2 regions of the Rhizobium sp. ZPR4 genome follow, and region 2 is predicted to be linked to the other one. Evidence: riboswitches for the same ligand, from Rfam matches in the RefSeq annotation. Region 2 holds a riboswitch; the other holds the start of a gene.

Region 1 (7,962 bases), on a different replicon from region 2:
GGATTCCGAAGGCTACTGGTACGGCGACTACTACGGCGTTCTCTCCTTCGTCACCAACAAGGACGTCGTAAAGAACCCGCCGAAGGACTGGGCTGACCTCCTGAAGCCGGAATATGCCAACACTGTTTCGCTCGCAGGTGACCCGCGCACCTCGAACCAGGCCGTTCAGGCCGTCTACGCCGCCGGCCTCGCTGCCGGCGAGAAGGACGCCACCAAGGTCGGTGAAGCCGGTCTCGGCTACTTCGCCAAGCTGAACAAGGCAGGCAATTTCGTTCCGGTCATCGGCAAGTCCGCTTCGCTCGCACAGGGCGCTACCCCGATCGTCGTCGCATGGGACTACAACGGTCTTTCCTGGCGCGACAGCCTGAACGGCAACCCGCCGGTTGACGTCACCGTTCCGGCTTCGGGCGTTATCGCAGGCGTTTACGTCCAGGCGATCTCGGCCTTCGCTCCGCATCCGAACGCTGCAAAGCTCTGGATGGAGTTCCTCTATTCCGACGAAGGCCAGATCGGCTGGCTGAAGGGCTATTGCCACCCGATCCGCTTCAACGACCTGGCGAAGAACAAGAAGGTCCCGCAGGAACTTCTCGACAAGCTGCCGCCGGCCGCTGCCTACGAAAAGGCCGTATTCCCGACGCTCGACGAGCAGGATGCAGGCAAGGCCGCCATCACCACCAAGTGGGATTCCGTCGTCGGTTCGAACGTACAGTAATCAAACCTGACACGACCTCCCCGCTCAAGCGGGGAGGTTTTCCGTTTTTTTGACGCCGCGGATTGGGCCAATCATGAGCACCGTGACAACATCAACGATCAGCAGTCCCCCCCTGATCAACAAACGCGTGGTTGTCGACTGGCTGGGCATAGCGCCCTTCCTGATCTTCGCGCTGCTGTTTCTGATTCTCCCGACGATCTACCTGATCGCCGGCGCCTTTCTGACGCCCGACGGCAGCCTGACGCTGAAGAACATCGGCGATCTGTTCACCAAGTCGATCTGGGATTCCTACTGGATCAGCATCAAGGTGTCGGTCACGTCTTCGCTCGGCGGCGCCCTGATCGGCTTCTACCTTGCCTGGGCCTTGGTCATGGGCGGCTTGCCGGGCTGGGTGCGCCACACGTTTCTCACCTTTTCCGGCGTTGCCTCCAACTTTGCCGGCGTGCCCCTGGCATTCGCGTTCATCGCCACGATCGGCCGCCTCGGCCTCGTCACCGTGTTGATGAGAGACTGGTTGGGCTTCAACCTCTATGCGACGGGCTTCAATCTCTACAGCTTCATTGGCCTGACCGTCACCTACATGTACTTCCAGATTCCGCTGATGGTGCTGATCATCACGCCCGCCCTGGACGGCATGAAGAAGGAATGGCGCGAAGCCGCCTCCATCCTCGGAGCCACCAACTGGCAATATTGGCTGATGGTGGCGCTGCCCATCCTCTGGCCGAGCCTGCTTGGCACGACACTGCTGCTGTTTGCCAACGCTTTCGGCGCCATCGCAACGGCCATCGCGCTGACGGGCAGCTCGCTGAACATCATCCCGATCCAGCTCTATGCACAGATCCGCGGCGACGTCCTGCATAACGCCAATCTCGGCTATGCGATGGCTCTCGGCATGATCGTCATAACAGGCATTTCCAACGTCATTTACATCATCATGCGCATGCGCGCAGAACGGTGGCAGAAATGAAGCTGCAGAAATTCTTCGCCTGGATCGCGGTCGTCATCGGCGCCATCTATTTCATCGTCCCGCTCATCGGCACGCTGGAATTCTCGCTGCGCATGCGCCGCGACGCCTATAGTTTCGACGCCTACGCTTCGGTCTTTTCCGACTCGCACTTTCTCTATGCGTTCGGCTATTCCATGCTCATGGCCGTGCTGACCATCATCGTCGGCATGTTGCTCGTGGTTCCCACGGCCTATTGGGTCCGGCTTCGTTTGCCGCAGCTACGCCCGATCGTCGAATTCATCACCCTGATGCCGCTGGTCATCCCGGCAATCGTCATCGTCTTCGGCTATTTGCGTCTCTATAATTCGTCCTCGATCCTGCCTCTGACGGGCTTCGAGCAGACCACGAATTTCCTACTGGTCTGCTCCTATATTGTCTTGTCGCTCCCCTATATGTATCGTTCGGTCGATACGGCGATGCGCACGATCGACGTCGGCACCCTGACGGAAGCGGCGGAAAGCCTTGGCGCGAAGTGGACGACCATCATGTTCCGCTGCATCTTCCCCAATGTCATGAGTGGCGTTCTCTCCGGCGCGTTCATCACACTGGCGATCGTCATGGGCGAATTCACGATGGCATCGTTGCTTAATCGGCCGGCTTTCGGCCCCTACATGCAGCTCGTCGGCGCCAACCAGGCCTATCAGTCCTCGGCACTGGCCATCATCGCGCTTGCAGTGACCTGGCTCAGCATGGGCTTCCTGCAGCTCGTTTCCCGCTTCTCCAAATTGGCTCCGATTAAGGCGTAAGGCTCCTCACCATGGCTTTTCTCGAACTCACCCACATCAAGAAGTCCTTCGGCGATATCCACGTCGTTCACGATTTCAATATGAACATCGAGAAGGGAGAATTCATCTCCTTCCTCGGACCTTCGGGTTGCGGCAAGACGACCGTGCTGCGCATGATCGCCGGTTTCGAAACACCGACCGCCGGCACCCTGTCGATCAACGGCAAGGATCAGCGGGCGTTAAAACCGAACCAGCGCAATATCGGCATGGTGTTCCAGGCTTACGCGCTGTTCCCGAACATGACGGTGCACGACAACGTCGCTTTCGGCCTCAAGGTCGCCGGGATGGCGAAGCCCGACATCGACAAGCGCGTCAAGGAAATGCTTGCTCTCATCAAGCTCGATCACCTCGCCGGCCGCTATCCCTATCAGATGTCCGGCGGCCAGCAGCAGCGCGTGGCGCTCGCCCGCGCCATCGCGGTCAAGCCGCAGGTCCTCCTGCTCGACGAGCCGCTCTCGGCCCTCGACGCCAAGATCCGTGTATCACTGCGCGAGGAAATCCGCGCCATCCAGCAGCAGCTGGGCATCACCACAGTTTTCGTGACGCACGATCAGGAAGAAGCTCTGTCGATCTCCGATCGCATCGTCGTCATGAATGCCGGCCGCGCCGACCAGATCGGCACGCCGTTCGAGATCTATAACACGCCGGCAACGCGCTTCGTCGCCTCCTTCGTCGGTACGCTGAACCTGATCGAGGGCAAGGTCGTCGATCCCGACAGCAACCGGATCATGATCGGTGATCAGGGCGTGACCCTGAAGCAGTCGGTCACGGCCTACAAGCCGGGCGATACCGTATCGCTCGCCCTGCGTCCGGAAGCCGGCTCACTGGCGGAATCGGCCAAGGGCGACACGGCGCTGACGGGCGAGGTTTCCTCGGCACACTTCCTGGGCTCCGTCATCCGCACTCGTATGAACGTCGCTGGCAACACGATTTCCTTCGACATGTTCAACAGCCCCGGCATGATGCCTCCGAGCGTTGGCGAGAAGGTGACGCTGCGCTTCGCCTCCTCCGACCTGCTGGTCATCCAGGATTGAGAAGCCGCCTCGCCTCATAGGGCTAGTTTGAAAAATTATTTGCAAACGCCGGGTCAAAAGCCCGGCGTTTTTCTTTGATTTCCATGAGGGAAAGCATCTATAGTCCAGGCGTTCTCAGGGCGGGGTGCAATTCCCCACCGGCGGTATGGGGATTTTCCCCGAGCCCGCGAGCGCCTTCCGAGTTTTCGGAAGGGTCAGCAGATCCGGTGAGAGGCCGGAGCCGACGGTATAGTCCGGATGGAAGAGAGCAAGCAGGGTCGTACCCTCCTCCGCGCGGGGAGTGCTGCGTTCATGCGTGTTCGCCCAAGGGATAATTGACAACAACCCTTGAAAGGCAAAATTCATGACCATTTCGATTTCTACCCAGCCGAGCCGCATCGCGATCATTCGGGCTCGCTGGCATGCTGACATCGTCGACCGCTCGGTCGACTCCTTCGTTGCCGAATGGCAGACGGTGGAAGGCGCATCGCCGATCGATATCTTCGACGTGCCCGGCGCACTGGAAATTCCGCTGCATGCGCAGACCCTTGCCCGCAACGGCCGCTATTCCGCGATCGTCGCCACCGCTTTCGTTGTCGACGGTGGCATCTATCGCCATGAATTCGTTGCGAACACGGTCCTCGACGCAATGATGCGCGTCCAGCTCGATACCGGTGTGCCGATCCTCTCGGCGGTTCTGACGCCGCATCATTTCCAGGAGTCGGAAGCACATATCCAGTTCTTCAAGGAACATTTCATCATCAAGGGCCGCGAAGTGGCCAGCGCCTGCCGCCATATCCTCAGCGAACGCGCCAAGCTGCTACCGGCCGTCACGGTCTGAACCAGCGTAGTGGAGGCGCGGCCAAAGCCCGCCTCCACATCACAAGGGAGAAACGTCAGTGACCGTCCTACGCATCATCCCTAACCTCCCTGCCGCCGATCCCGCCACGGCCCGTCTCTTCTACCATGACCTGCTCGGCCTCGACGTCGTCATGGATCACGGCTGGATCGTCACCTTCGCCTCCGAAGCGGCAACGGTTCCGCAGATCAGCGTCGCCAGCGAAGGCGGTTCGGGAACACTCGTCCCCGATCTCTCCATCGAAGTCGACGATGTCGACGGACTCTATCAGCGCGCCACATCCATGGGCTTCGGGATACTGTATGACCTTACGGACGAGCCCTGGGGCGTTCGCCGTTTCTATGTCCGCGATCCCTTCGGCAAGGTCGTCAACATCCTCTCCCACCGCTGACGCAAAGCTCGCGGACGCTCTCTATCGCAAATCGAGATTGAACGTGGTGCGTTCAGCCGGCCAGACCGATTCCGAGTAGGTTATCGGCATACCCGCCGCATCCGCATCCACCTTGCGCGTCACCAGCAGCGGTGTTGATTTCGGCTGGCGCAAGATCCGCGCCTCCTCGGCTGTCGGCATGCGCGCCTCGATCTCCGTCTGCAAGCGCTCGTAGTCGGTAACGCCATAGCTCGCGAGTGCCGCCGAGATTGTCGGATGCTGCAATCTGGCCTTGTCGAAATCGGGAAAACGGTCAGCCGGATAATAGGAATCGCCCAATTCGACCGGAATGCTATCGGCCGTCATCACGCCGCGACGATGGATGACCAGTGCCCCAACCGCCAGCTTCAGATAGCTGGCAACGCGTTCCGTCGCCGGCACGATTTCGTGGACGAGCAACTCGCCGCCCGGCTCGAAACCTTGCTCGATCAGGTTCTTGTGAAAACGGGTGCGCTTCGACAGCGTATAGTCGAGCACGCCCCTATGAACGAAGGTTCCCCGTCCCTGCTCGGCACGCACCAGTCCGCGCTGCTCCAGATGGCCCAGCGCCTGACGCACGGTGAAGCGGCTGACACCGAAGCGCTGCATCAGCTCAGGCTCGGTCGGCAATTTCTCTCCTGGCGCGAAAGTCCCGGTGGCAATATCAGCCGCCAGGATCTCGCCGATCTGATGCCAGAGGGCGCTGCCGCCCTTGCGATCGATCGTCTCCATGTCAGATGCGCTTCTCGAGCCGGAACAGAAGCTTGTATTCGGCCGGATAGCTCAACGCATCGAGAATGCTCGGATAGTATTTGCGGTCCTTCGTCGCGCGCACGAAACCGTCATAGCCGAAACGCCTGACGGAAACATCGAAGCCGGCCGTCGTGAACGCCTCGATATAGTCCTGTGGCGAGCGATCCTGCATCGGCGCATTGCTGTTGTTGCCGATCAGTTCGAGCCATTTCGGCCAAAGCGGCATTTCATTGTGGCACCCGGTCACCGCGTAATAGACGCCCCCATCGCGCATGGCCCGGAACATCCCCTCGGCATGCTCTTTCAGTTCCGGCAGCAGATAGATCACCTCATAGCTGAAGGCCACATCGAAGCTGTCGGCAAAAGGCAATAAATCGGTCGTCACATGAAACTGCAGCGGCATATTGCCGACAGCTTCGACAGCGGCAGCCACGGACTCCGAAGCGATATCAATGCCAACGCCGCGTCGGAACGGCCGCATGGCATAAAGCAGCCGCAAAAAACCACCGCGATTGCAGCCGAAGTCCAGGACAGTCTTCGAGGAGAAATCCCGCTCCGGCACCGTTTCGATGAAATGCCGCCAATAGGGGCTGTGCGATTCCGCCATTGCGGCGTCGCCCTGCGGTTCCTTGTGCCAGGTTGCATAAGTCGTTGCTGCGCTCGTCATGATGCTCTCGCTGTTGGAGTGGACTGCCCCCTTGATAGCCACGTCTCATGACAATCATATGAATTCGTCCGGACGACCGGACTACTACACGCAATCGACCATCCATTGCACGCCATACCGATCCGTCAGCTTGCCGTAGTAGCTGCCCCAAGGCTGCACGGCGAGCGGCGTCGTTACGGTACCGCCCTCGGCAAGCCGGGCAAAAATCTCGCCAGTGCTACCGCGATCATCCATCATGAGCATGTGCGCAGAGCCGCGCATCGGCTCGGCGTCATGATTGTCGGAGGCGAAGAACAAGACGCCTGGCCCCTCGAAGCGAGCGTGCATTACCCTGCCCCGCATTGCTTCGCGGGCAAGCGGTATCCCATCCGCACCATGACGGACCAACAGCGTCACTTGGCCAAGCCCGCAGGCCGTATAGAAGGCAAGCGCGTCCTCACAATGCGTCGTGAAAAACAGATAATTGGCGAGTTGCAACTCCTGACTCCCCTTGTTGTCGGACGAGCGGCCCACGCGGCCGCCCGGTATTGATGCCAATTGCTTCAACTCAAGCGCGATGAGCTTCGACCTCGGGCGCTGCGGCGCTCGCAATGGCGCCGACCAGATCAGCATTGCTGTAGCTTTGGCCCGCAATGCCCCAGGCGCCTTCAGGCGCATAAACTATATTCGACCAGATATGCTCGCGCTTGATCCGCCCTTCGGCCGCCTGTTCGACGACATCAGTCGCTCTTGCAATGAAAGCGCACTTGGCTTCGGCGGTCGCGAGCGCGATTTCGGGCAGCTTGAGTTCGATGAAGGCCGCGGCAACGGGCTTTCCGGCTGCCAGCACGTGTTCGGCCGGAAGCACGTTGATCGACCCGATGACATTGGCCGTCATGAATGCATTCCCGGTCAAGCCGGCAACATCGAGGACTGCATCCGTCAATCCAGCAAAAGCTTGCGCCTGCGCTTCGGACGAAAGCAACCCTTCGGATACGGTGAGTGTAATGGGCATGGGATATCTCCTTGTTGGACCTGTGACGGCAATTGATATATACCGATCACTCTTTAACGATACACACCGATCACTCTCTACGCAATAGATAAAGAGAGATCACTCTTAATGGAGGCGATAATGCGCTATAGCGCCGAACATAAGGAAGAAACCCGGACGCGGGTCGTCGCGGCGGCAGGGCAAGTCTTTCGCAAGGAAGGCTATGGCGGCGCGGGCATCGATGCGCTGACGAAAGCGGCCGGCGTCACCAACGGCGCCTTCTACGGACATTTCAAGTCCAAGAGCGAAGCGTTTCGCACCGCTGTCGTGGAAGGATTGGAAGAGTTGCGCCAAGCGATCCTGGTGCTCAGGCAAAATCAGCCGAAAGACTGGTTGAAGGCACTTGCCAGCTTCTATCTCGGTTACAAGCGGACCTGCGATCTCGGCGATAGCTGCACGCTGCCGAGCCTTTCCCCCGATGTGATGCGTGCCGATGAAGAAACACGCGGCGTCTATACGGTAGAGTTGAGAAAATTGATCGCGGATGTTGCCGCCGGCCTGCCGGAAAGCGCAAACCCTGGCGAAACAACGGCGGAGGATCGTGCCATCGTTCTTCTCGCAACGCTGAGCGGTGGTCTGACGCTTGCCCGCGCCGTCTCCGATCCCACCCTTTCCGTGCACATAGCCGAAGTCATTGAACGGGCTGCCCTGACGGCCGGCAATCCTTCGCGGCCACAAGGCGAATGACGATGCAATTCACGTGATGAAGGAATAGCCGAGGCGAA
Region 2 (7,962 bases):
ATCTTTCGATCGCCGAAAATGTCTTCATCGGGCGGTGGCCGATGAAGAATGGCGCCGTCGATCGCCCCCAGATGGTCCGGCGCGCGCAGGAACAGCTTGCACGCCTGAACCTGCATATTCCGGCGACGCGCAAGGTCGCGGGCCTGTCGACGGCCAACCAGCAGCTCATCGAAATCGCCAAGGCGCTAGCGCTCAATGCCAAGCTGCTGATCCTCGACGAACCGACCGCGGCGCTCGGCGGCGCGGAGACCGAGGCCCTGTTCGAGCAGGTAAGAAAGCTTCGGTCCGAAGGCGTCGGCATTGTCTACATTTCGCACCGCATGGAGGAGATCAAGCAGATCACCGACCGCATCGTCGTCCTGCGCGATGGCGAGCGCGTCCAGGAGTTTGCCGATAGCGGCACCCCCGTTCGCACCATCGTCGAAAGCATGGTCGGTCGTTCGCTTGACCGGATGTTTCCGGCTCTTCCCGAGCCGACGGACCGGGCGGTACTACAGGTCAATGGGCTGACTTCTCCCGACGATTCATTTCGGGATGTGACGTTCGACGTTCGGGCCGGCGAGATTCTCGGCATTGCCGGGTTGGTTGGTGCCGGCCGCACGGAACTCGTTCGCGCCATTTCCGGGGCCGATCCGATCAGCGCCGGTTCGATCAAGCTGGAGGGCAAGGAGCTCAAGCTTCGCGATCCGGCGGATGCGATCGCAAAGGGCATCGTCATGGTGCCCGAGGATCGCAAGGAACAAGGTCTCGTCGTCGGTCATCGCATCAGCGAAAACATCATCTACGCCAATCTCGACAAGCTCGGCGGACGTTGGATCACATCGCGCGTCAAGCGCGCCTTTGCCGAGAAGGCGGTGGCGAAGTTCGGCGTCAAGGGCCGGGCCGAGCAATATGCGTCAGACCTGTCGGGCGGCAACCAGCAAAAGGTCGTCATCGCGAAGTGGCTGATGCGCGACCCCAAGGTCGTCGTCCTTGATGAACCGACCCGGGGCATCGATGTCGGCGCCAGAGCCGGCATCTACGACATCATCGTGAACCTGGCGAAACAGGGTGTCGCGGTGATCGTCGTCAGCTCCGATCTTGAGGAGGTTCTTGGCGTCTCCAACCGAATTCTCGTGCTTGCCCAGGGCAAGCAGGCAGGCATTCTCAATCGTGACGAGGCGAACGACGTCTCGGTCATGGAACTCGCGACAATCTAGAGCATTTCCAGGAAAATTGCGTAGCGGTTTTCCGTCTGGAATGCCTAAAGAAACAACAACATAGAGCGTTTTCGCGATCGAAGAAAAGCGAAAACGCTCTAGACAAACAGAAAGGAAGAGCGGTGTCCGACATCACTCTGAACGCCCCGAAACTCTTCGATCTCAAGGGACAGGTCGCGCTCGTGACCGGCGCCGGAAGCGGGATCGGGCAACGCATCGCAATCGGCCTTGCTCAATGCGGCGCCGATGTAGCGCTTCTTGATCGTCGCTCCGACGATGGCCTGGCGAACACGGCCTCGCATATCGAGGCGGCCGGTCGTCGCTCCCTCCAGATCGCGGCTGACGTCACCAGCAAGTCCTCTCTCGGGGAGGCGGTTGCGCGTACCGAGGCGGAACTCGGTCCGCTGACACTTGCGGTCAATGCCGCCGGTATCGCCAACGCCAATCCTGCGGAGGAGATGGAGGAAGACCAGTACCAGACGCTGATGGACATCAACTTGAAGGGCATTTTTCTGTCCTGCCAGGCAGAAGCACGCGCCATGCTGAAAAACGGACGCGGATCGATCGTCAACATCGCCTCCATGTCGGGTGTGATCGTCAATCGGGGTCTGAGCCAGGCCCATTACAACGCCTCAAAAGCGGGCGTGATCCACATGTCGAAGTCGCTGGCGATGGAGTGGGTTGGCCGCGGCATCCGCGTCAACACCATCTCGCCGGGATATACCGCGACGCCGATGAATACGCGCCCGGAAATGGTTCATCAGACCAAGCTCTTCGAGGAGCAGACGCCGATGCAGCGTATGGCAACGGTCGATGAGATGGTCGGACCTGCCGTCTTCCTACTGTCGAATGCCGCGAGCTTCGTGACGGGCGTCGACCTGCTCGTCGATGGCGGCTTCTGCTGCTGGTGATGCGATGAAGAAACTGATTGCCGGCAACTGGAAAATGAACGGTCTCGCTTCCTCCCTGGCTGAGATCGAGGCGCTGAAGGGAATAACGGGCGAGGCGGCATGTGACATCGTCGTCTGCCCGCCCTTCACGCTGGTGGAAAAGGCGGCCGAATGCGCTGGAGGCTCGACGATTGCCGTCGGCGCACAGGATTGCCATGCGCAGGCCGCAGGCGCCTATACCGGAGACGTTTCCGCCGAGATGCTCGCCGAAATCGGCGCTCGCTTCGTCATCCTCGGACATTCCGAACGCCGCTCCGCCTACAAGGAAATGGATGCCGCAGTCGCGGGCAAGGCTGCCGCGGTTCACAGGGTGGGGCTGACAAGCATCATTTGTGTCGGCGAGACGCGCATAGAACGAGACGAGGGAAGGGCGATCGAGGTGGTTCGTGCTCAGCTTGAAGGCTCAATTCCCGAAACAGCGACCAGTTCCAACACGACGATCGCCTATGAACCCGTATGGGCGATCGGGACAGGACTGGTTCCGACCCTCGAGCAGATAGAGGAAGTGCATTTGTTCATCCGCCAGATGCTTAACGAGAAGCTGGGAGACGATGGAACTCGCGTCAGGATCCTCTACGGCGGCTCGGTCAAGGCGTCGAATGCAAAGGCGATCTTCGGCGTTTCCAACGTCGATGGCGCTCTCGTCGGAGGCGCATCGCTGAAGGCATCGGAGTTTGCCGGGATTATTACGGCGGCCGTTTGAAATCGCCAGCAACAGGCAGGGCGATCGGCCCCTCGAGCCGGCGCCTGGTGTGGCTGTCACCGCGAAAGGAACAGAGAATGCAACGCTTCGAAAACAAGACCGTCGTCATCACTGGCGCAAGCCGCGGCATCGGGGCTGCGATCGCCAAACGGTTTGCCCGCGAGGGCGCCAATCTGGTGGTTTCCGCCAACGAGGATTCGGTCCATACGGTCGCCGATGCGATCAAGGCTGACGGCGGCAAAGCGATTTCCTTCGTCGGCGATGTGACGGACAAGGCCAGTGTGAAAGGTCTCTACGACGCTGCCGAGGCGGCCTTCGGCGCCGTCGATGTTTCCATCCAGAATGCCGGCGTCATCACCATCGCCCGCGTCGAGGATATGACCGAGGACGAATGGGACAAGGTCATGGCCGTCAACACCAAGGGCGTCTTCCTCTGCGCCCAGGAGGCGATCGCCCGCATGCGCAAGCATGGCCGTGGCGGCCGCATCATCAATACCGCCTCCGGCCAGGCGCGCGACGGCTTCATCTATACGCCGCATTATGCGGCATCGAAGATGGGCGTCGTCGGCATTACCCAGAGCCTTGCCAAGGAAGTCGCGACCGAGGGCATTACCGTGAACGCCTTTTGCCCGGGCATCATCGAAACCGACATGTGGGCCTATAACGACCAGGCATGGGGCAAGCTGCTCGGCAATTACGGTCCCGGCGAGCTCATGAAGGAATGGGTCGAAGGCATTCCGATGAAACGGGCTGGGTCGGGTGAAGATGTTGCCGGCCTCGTCACTTTCCTTGCCAGTGACGATGCCGCCTATATCACCGGACAGACGATCAATGTCGATGGCGGCTTGATCATGTCGTAGTTCGACAATGAGGAACGGTGCGTTCATCGGGCGGATCGAATTCTCGACGATTCGGCGATCAAAGCCTCTTGCGGAATGAGGCGTTGATCCCTTATCTTTCACTTGTTCTCAGGGCGGGGTGTAATTCCCCACCGGCGGTATGAGGAGTTTCCTCGAGCCGGCGAGCGCCTTCCGAGCTTTCGGAAGGGTCAGCAGATCCGGTGAGATGCCGGAGCCGACGGTCATAGTCCGGATGGAAGAGAGCAACGCAGGAGACGCCGCTTGATGGTGGCGTTCACATGCTTGTTCGCCCAAGGGAAAATGGTGGCTTTGACCGGCCATGCACGCCGTTTTAACGGCAACCCTTGAAAGGCAGGAAAATGGCAATTTCGAAAATTGAAGATGCGATCGCCGCGATTGCGCGAGGCGAGATCATCGTGGTTGTCGATGATCTCGACCGCGAAAACGAAGGCGACCTGGTGATTGCTGCCGAAGCAGTCACGCCGCAGGCGATCGCCTTCATGATGAACCATGCCCGTGGTCTCATCTGCGTTCCGATGGAGGGCGAAAGGCTCGACGAGCTCGACATTCCGTTGATGGTGCCGCGCAACACGGAAGTTCTGAGGACCGCGTTTACCGTTTCGGTCGACTACATCCCGGAAACCACGACCGGAATATCCGCCGCCGACAGAGCGGCGACTGTTCGGGCTCTCGTCAGGGACGGATCTCGTCCGGAGGAATTTGCCCGGCCCGGTCATATCTTTCCGCTTCGTGCGCATCCAAACGGCGTCCTGTCGCGCCCGGGGCACACGGAAGCAGCTGTGGATCTTGCAAGGCTTGCCGGCCTTTCTCCGGCCGGCGTCATCTGCGAAGTGGCAAACGACGACGGCACGATGGCGCGTCTTCCAGAGCTCGAAGTTTTCGCCGAGCGGCATGGCCTCCATCTTGTCACGATCGAGGATCTCATCGCCTACAGAGCTGCGAGTGCTCCCTTCAAGGCTGCCTGATCGTTCTGATACAGCCTATCTGATCTCGTCCGGATCGATGGTGATCCAAGGCTCTCCTACGCCCCTTGGGGACTAAGGAGAGCCTTCTTCAGCCGATGAATATGTCCGGCGCCAATTCCGCAGCAGCCGCCCACCATCGTTGCGCCGGCATCGACCCAGGAGCAGGCGAAGCGTGAATAGGCGTCATCGTTCAGGTCCTCTCGGGTCGCATGAAGGCCCTCGTTGGCGGCGGACTCGCCTTGCTCTCCCTCGAAGGCATTGGCATAGACGCCGATCTGCAGGTTCTTGCCGCTCCGGTTGAAAACCTCCGCTGCTGCGTCGACGGCCTCTCGCATGACTTCCGGTTTGCTGCAGTTAAACAGGAGTGCGTCGGCGCCAGATGACGCCGCCCACCGAGCCGCATCCGCGACGGCTTCGCCGGATCGAAGCTTGGGCGAGGCGCCGTTTCTTTGCGCGGCATCATCCGCCAGCGTGAAGGAAATCCAGAACGGCTTTCCTGTTTCAGCGACCGCAGTCCGAACCGCGTCTGCCTCCGCGATCAGGCTGAGGGTTTCGCCGAGCCAGACATCGACATAGGGGTCGAGGTTTTCGACCAGAACCTTGAGATAGTCCTGTACCTTTGACGGATCGAAATTCTGCGGCTCGTAAGAGCCGAAGATCGGGGGCAGCGAACCGGCGACCAGGATTTTTCGATCCTTGCAGGCATTCGCGGCGTCGCGCGCCAGCCGCCCGGACAGGGCAATGAGATCGGCCCCTTCCTTCCAGAACCGCTCCTCACCAATGTGGAAAGGGACGAGCGCATAGCTGTTCGTTGTAACAACGTCCGATCCGGCGGCAATGAATTCGTCATGGACCTGCCGGACGATCTCCGGCGAATTGACGAGCGCCAGCGCCGACCATTCCGGCTGTTTCAATTCTGCGCCGAGACGCAGCAGTTCGCGGCTCATGCCGCCGTCGAGGATCAAGAGTTTGCTCATGAATGGAATCTCCAAAATAACGCGGATCTGCGGGGAGGTTTGACCTCTCCTTCGTGCCGTGGGTTAGCGCCGCACCGGTACCTGCGCTTCCAGAAAACGGAAGCTTCGTGCGATGATGGCTGTAAGGATGAGATAGAAGACGGTGACGACGATCAGCGGTTCGTAGACGAGCAGCGTGTCCTGGCGAACTTTCGTGGCAACGGCGTAGAGATCCATCACCGTCACGGTGAAGGCGAGCGGCGTCGCCTTCAGCTGCATGACGATTTCGCCGCCGATCGTCGGCAATGCGATGCGAATGGCGCGCGGCAGCCAGATGCGCCGTGTCAGCGTGAAGGGCCGCATGCCGAACGCGCGGCCGGCTTCCAGCTCGCCTTTCGGGACCGCAAGCAACGCGCCGCGCAAAACCTCTGCCTCGTAAGCCGCATAATTCAGCGTGAAGCTGACGGCCGCGAAGAAGAAACCTTCGCGCAGGATCGGCCAGAACAGGCTCTGACGGATACCCGGGATCATCGGTAGGAGAGAGCCGACACCGTAGTAAAGCAACCAGAGCTGTATCAGCAGCGGCGTGCCTCGGAAGAAGGTGCAGTAGCCGCGGGCAAGGCTGCGCAGGATGGGGCCGCCACTGACCTGAGCGAAGGCGAGGCCGACGGCGATGATGAAACCGAAGACGACGGAAATCACAAGCAGCGACAGCGTTTGGACGGCTCCCGTTAACAGAAGCGGCCAATAGGATGATATCCACGAGAAGGTCATGTCAACGTTCCTCAGGCAATCTTGGGCTGGCCGCGCCGAACGCGCCGCTCCAACAGGTTGAAGAGGGCGTTCGAAACGAGCGTGAGAGCGAGGTAGATGAGGGCGGACGCCAGAAAAAAGATGAAATAGTGCTTGGTGCTAGCACCAGCGAGACGTGTGGCGAGAGCCAGCTCCTGATAGCCAACGACCGCGACGAGAGCGCTGTCCTTGGTGACCGACATCCAGAGATTGGCAAGACCGGGAAGGGCGTTTGGCAGCAAGGCGGGCAGGATGATGCGGCGGAAGCGCAGGCGCGACCCCATGCCGAAAGCCTTCGCTGCCTCGATCTGGCCGACGGGGATCGCAAGGATCGCGCCGCGCAACACCTCCGTCATATAGGCGCCCTGCACGAAACCGAGCACGGCAACCGCGACCGCAAAGCCGTTCAATTCGAAGGCGGGCAGATTGAGCGCGACGAGGAGACGATTGAGGCCATCCATTCCCGCATAATAGAGCCCGACAATCAGGATCAGCTCGGGGACCGCGCGGACGGCGGTGGTGTAGAGTTCGAGTAAGAGCCGGAGCGGCCTGATGCCGGAGAGCTTGCCCAGCGCACCGCCAGTACCAAGCAGAAGGCCTATCAGAAAGGCGCCGGCGGAGATGGCGACCGTGGAGGCGGCTCCGGTCAATAGCACGCCACCCCATCCGGGCGGATAGGGGGAGAGCAGGTCCAGAATGCCTTGCTGGGAGGTCGCCATCGTCGCTATTTCTTACTTGGCGCCGTAGATATCGAAGCTGAAATACTTCTTGGTGATCTCGTCGTATTTGCCGCTGGCGCGTACTGCGGCGATCGCTGCGTTGAGCTTTGCCTTGAGTTCGGTGTCTTCCTTGCGAAGGCCGCCGGAAACGCCGGCTCCGAGAATTTCCTTGTCGTCGGCCACGTCGCCCATCTTGGCGCAGCAATCCTTGCCGCCATCGCTTTTGAGGAAAGCGTCGAGAGCGAGTGAATCGCCGAAGACATAGTCAATGCGGCCTGCAGCGAGATCCTGAAACGCCTCGTCGAGCGTCTGGTAGGTCTTCTCGTCCGCGACCTTGGCAAAGTATTTCTTGTAGTATTCCGACTGGATGGTCGACACCTGAATGCCGATGGTCTTGCCCTTGACGTCGTCTGCAGTTGCGCCTGGCTTCTGGTCCTTCGGACCGATCAGCGTGCTGGGCGTATTGTAATATTTGTCGGTGAAATCGATGACCTTCGAGCGCTCGGCCGTATTCGACATGGATGACCAGATCACATCGAACTTCTTGCTCTGAAGTGCCGGGATAAGGCCATCCCAGGAAAGCTCGACGATCGAGCATTTCTCTTTCATCTGCTCGCAGACGGCATCCATCATATCGATTTCCCAGCCCTGCCATTTGCCCGAGGCATCCTTGGCGAAGAAGGGCGGATAGGATTCGTTCATGATGCCGAAGCGAACCTCAGCCTGAGCCGTCATGGCGGAGAGCGTAAGGGCGAGCCCGGCGAATAGAGTGGAAATCAGTTTCATGTAAGGGATTC

The links. A riboswitch is a leader RNA that binds a small molecule or an ion and turns the genes downstream of it on or off. The one in region 2 is predicted to bind FMN.
Region 1: it holds a riboswitch for FMN, as region 2 does, so the genes downstream of both, ABOK31_RS09730 (6,7-dimethyl-8-ribityllumazine synthase) here and ribB (3,4-dihydroxy-2-butanone-4-phosphate synthase) in region 2, are expected to answer to the same signal.

Annotation. Positions count from the first base shown of each region.
Region 1 is NZ_CP157967.1:1,976,823-1,984,784, forward strand. Features, by position in the region: gene ABOK31_RS09710 (extracellular solute-binding protein) at 1-712, shown strand, start outside; gene ABOK31_RS09715 (ABC transporter permease subunit) at 786-1,679, shown strand; gene ABOK31_RS09720 (ABC transporter permease) at 1,676-2,464, shown strand; gene ABOK31_RS09725 (ABC transporter ATP-binding protein) at 2,476-3,537, shown strand; FMN riboswitch at 3,644-3,790, shown strand; gene ABOK31_RS09730 (6,7-dimethyl-8-ribityllumazine synthase) at 3,881-4,357, shown strand; gene ABOK31_RS09735 (VOC family protein) at 4,416-4,766, shown strand; gene phnF (phosphonate metabolism transcriptional regulator PhnF) at 4,788-5,516, opposite strand; gene ABOK31_RS09745 (class I SAM-dependent methyltransferase) at 5,518-6,204, opposite strand; gene ABOK31_RS09750 (VOC family protein) at 6,289-6,681, opposite strand; gene ABOK31_RS09755 (Tautomerase enzyme) at 6,752-7,198, opposite strand; gene ABOK31_RS09760 (TetR/AcrR family transcriptional regulator) at 7,319-7,924, shown strand.
Region 2 is NZ_CP157969.1:114,997-122,958, reverse strand. Features, by position in the region: gene ABOK31_RS28425 (sugar ABC transporter ATP-binding protein) at 1-1,199, shown strand, start outside; gene ABOK31_RS28420 (SDR family oxidoreductase) at 1,322-2,110, shown strand; gene tpiA (triose-phosphate isomerase) at 2,115-2,852, shown strand; gene ABOK31_RS28410 (glucose 1-dehydrogenase) at 2,930-3,712, shown strand; FMN riboswitch at 3,813-3,960, shown strand; gene ribB (3,4-dihydroxy-2-butanone-4-phosphate synthase) at 4,072-4,698, shown strand; gene ABOK31_RS28400 (homocysteine S-methyltransferase family protein) at 4,755-5,675, opposite strand; gene ABOK31_RS28395 (ABC transporter permease) at 5,739-6,428, opposite strand; gene ABOK31_RS28390 (ABC transporter permease subunit) at 6,440-7,165, opposite strand; gene ABOK31_RS28385 (transporter substrate-binding domain-containing protein) at 7,178-7,951, opposite strand.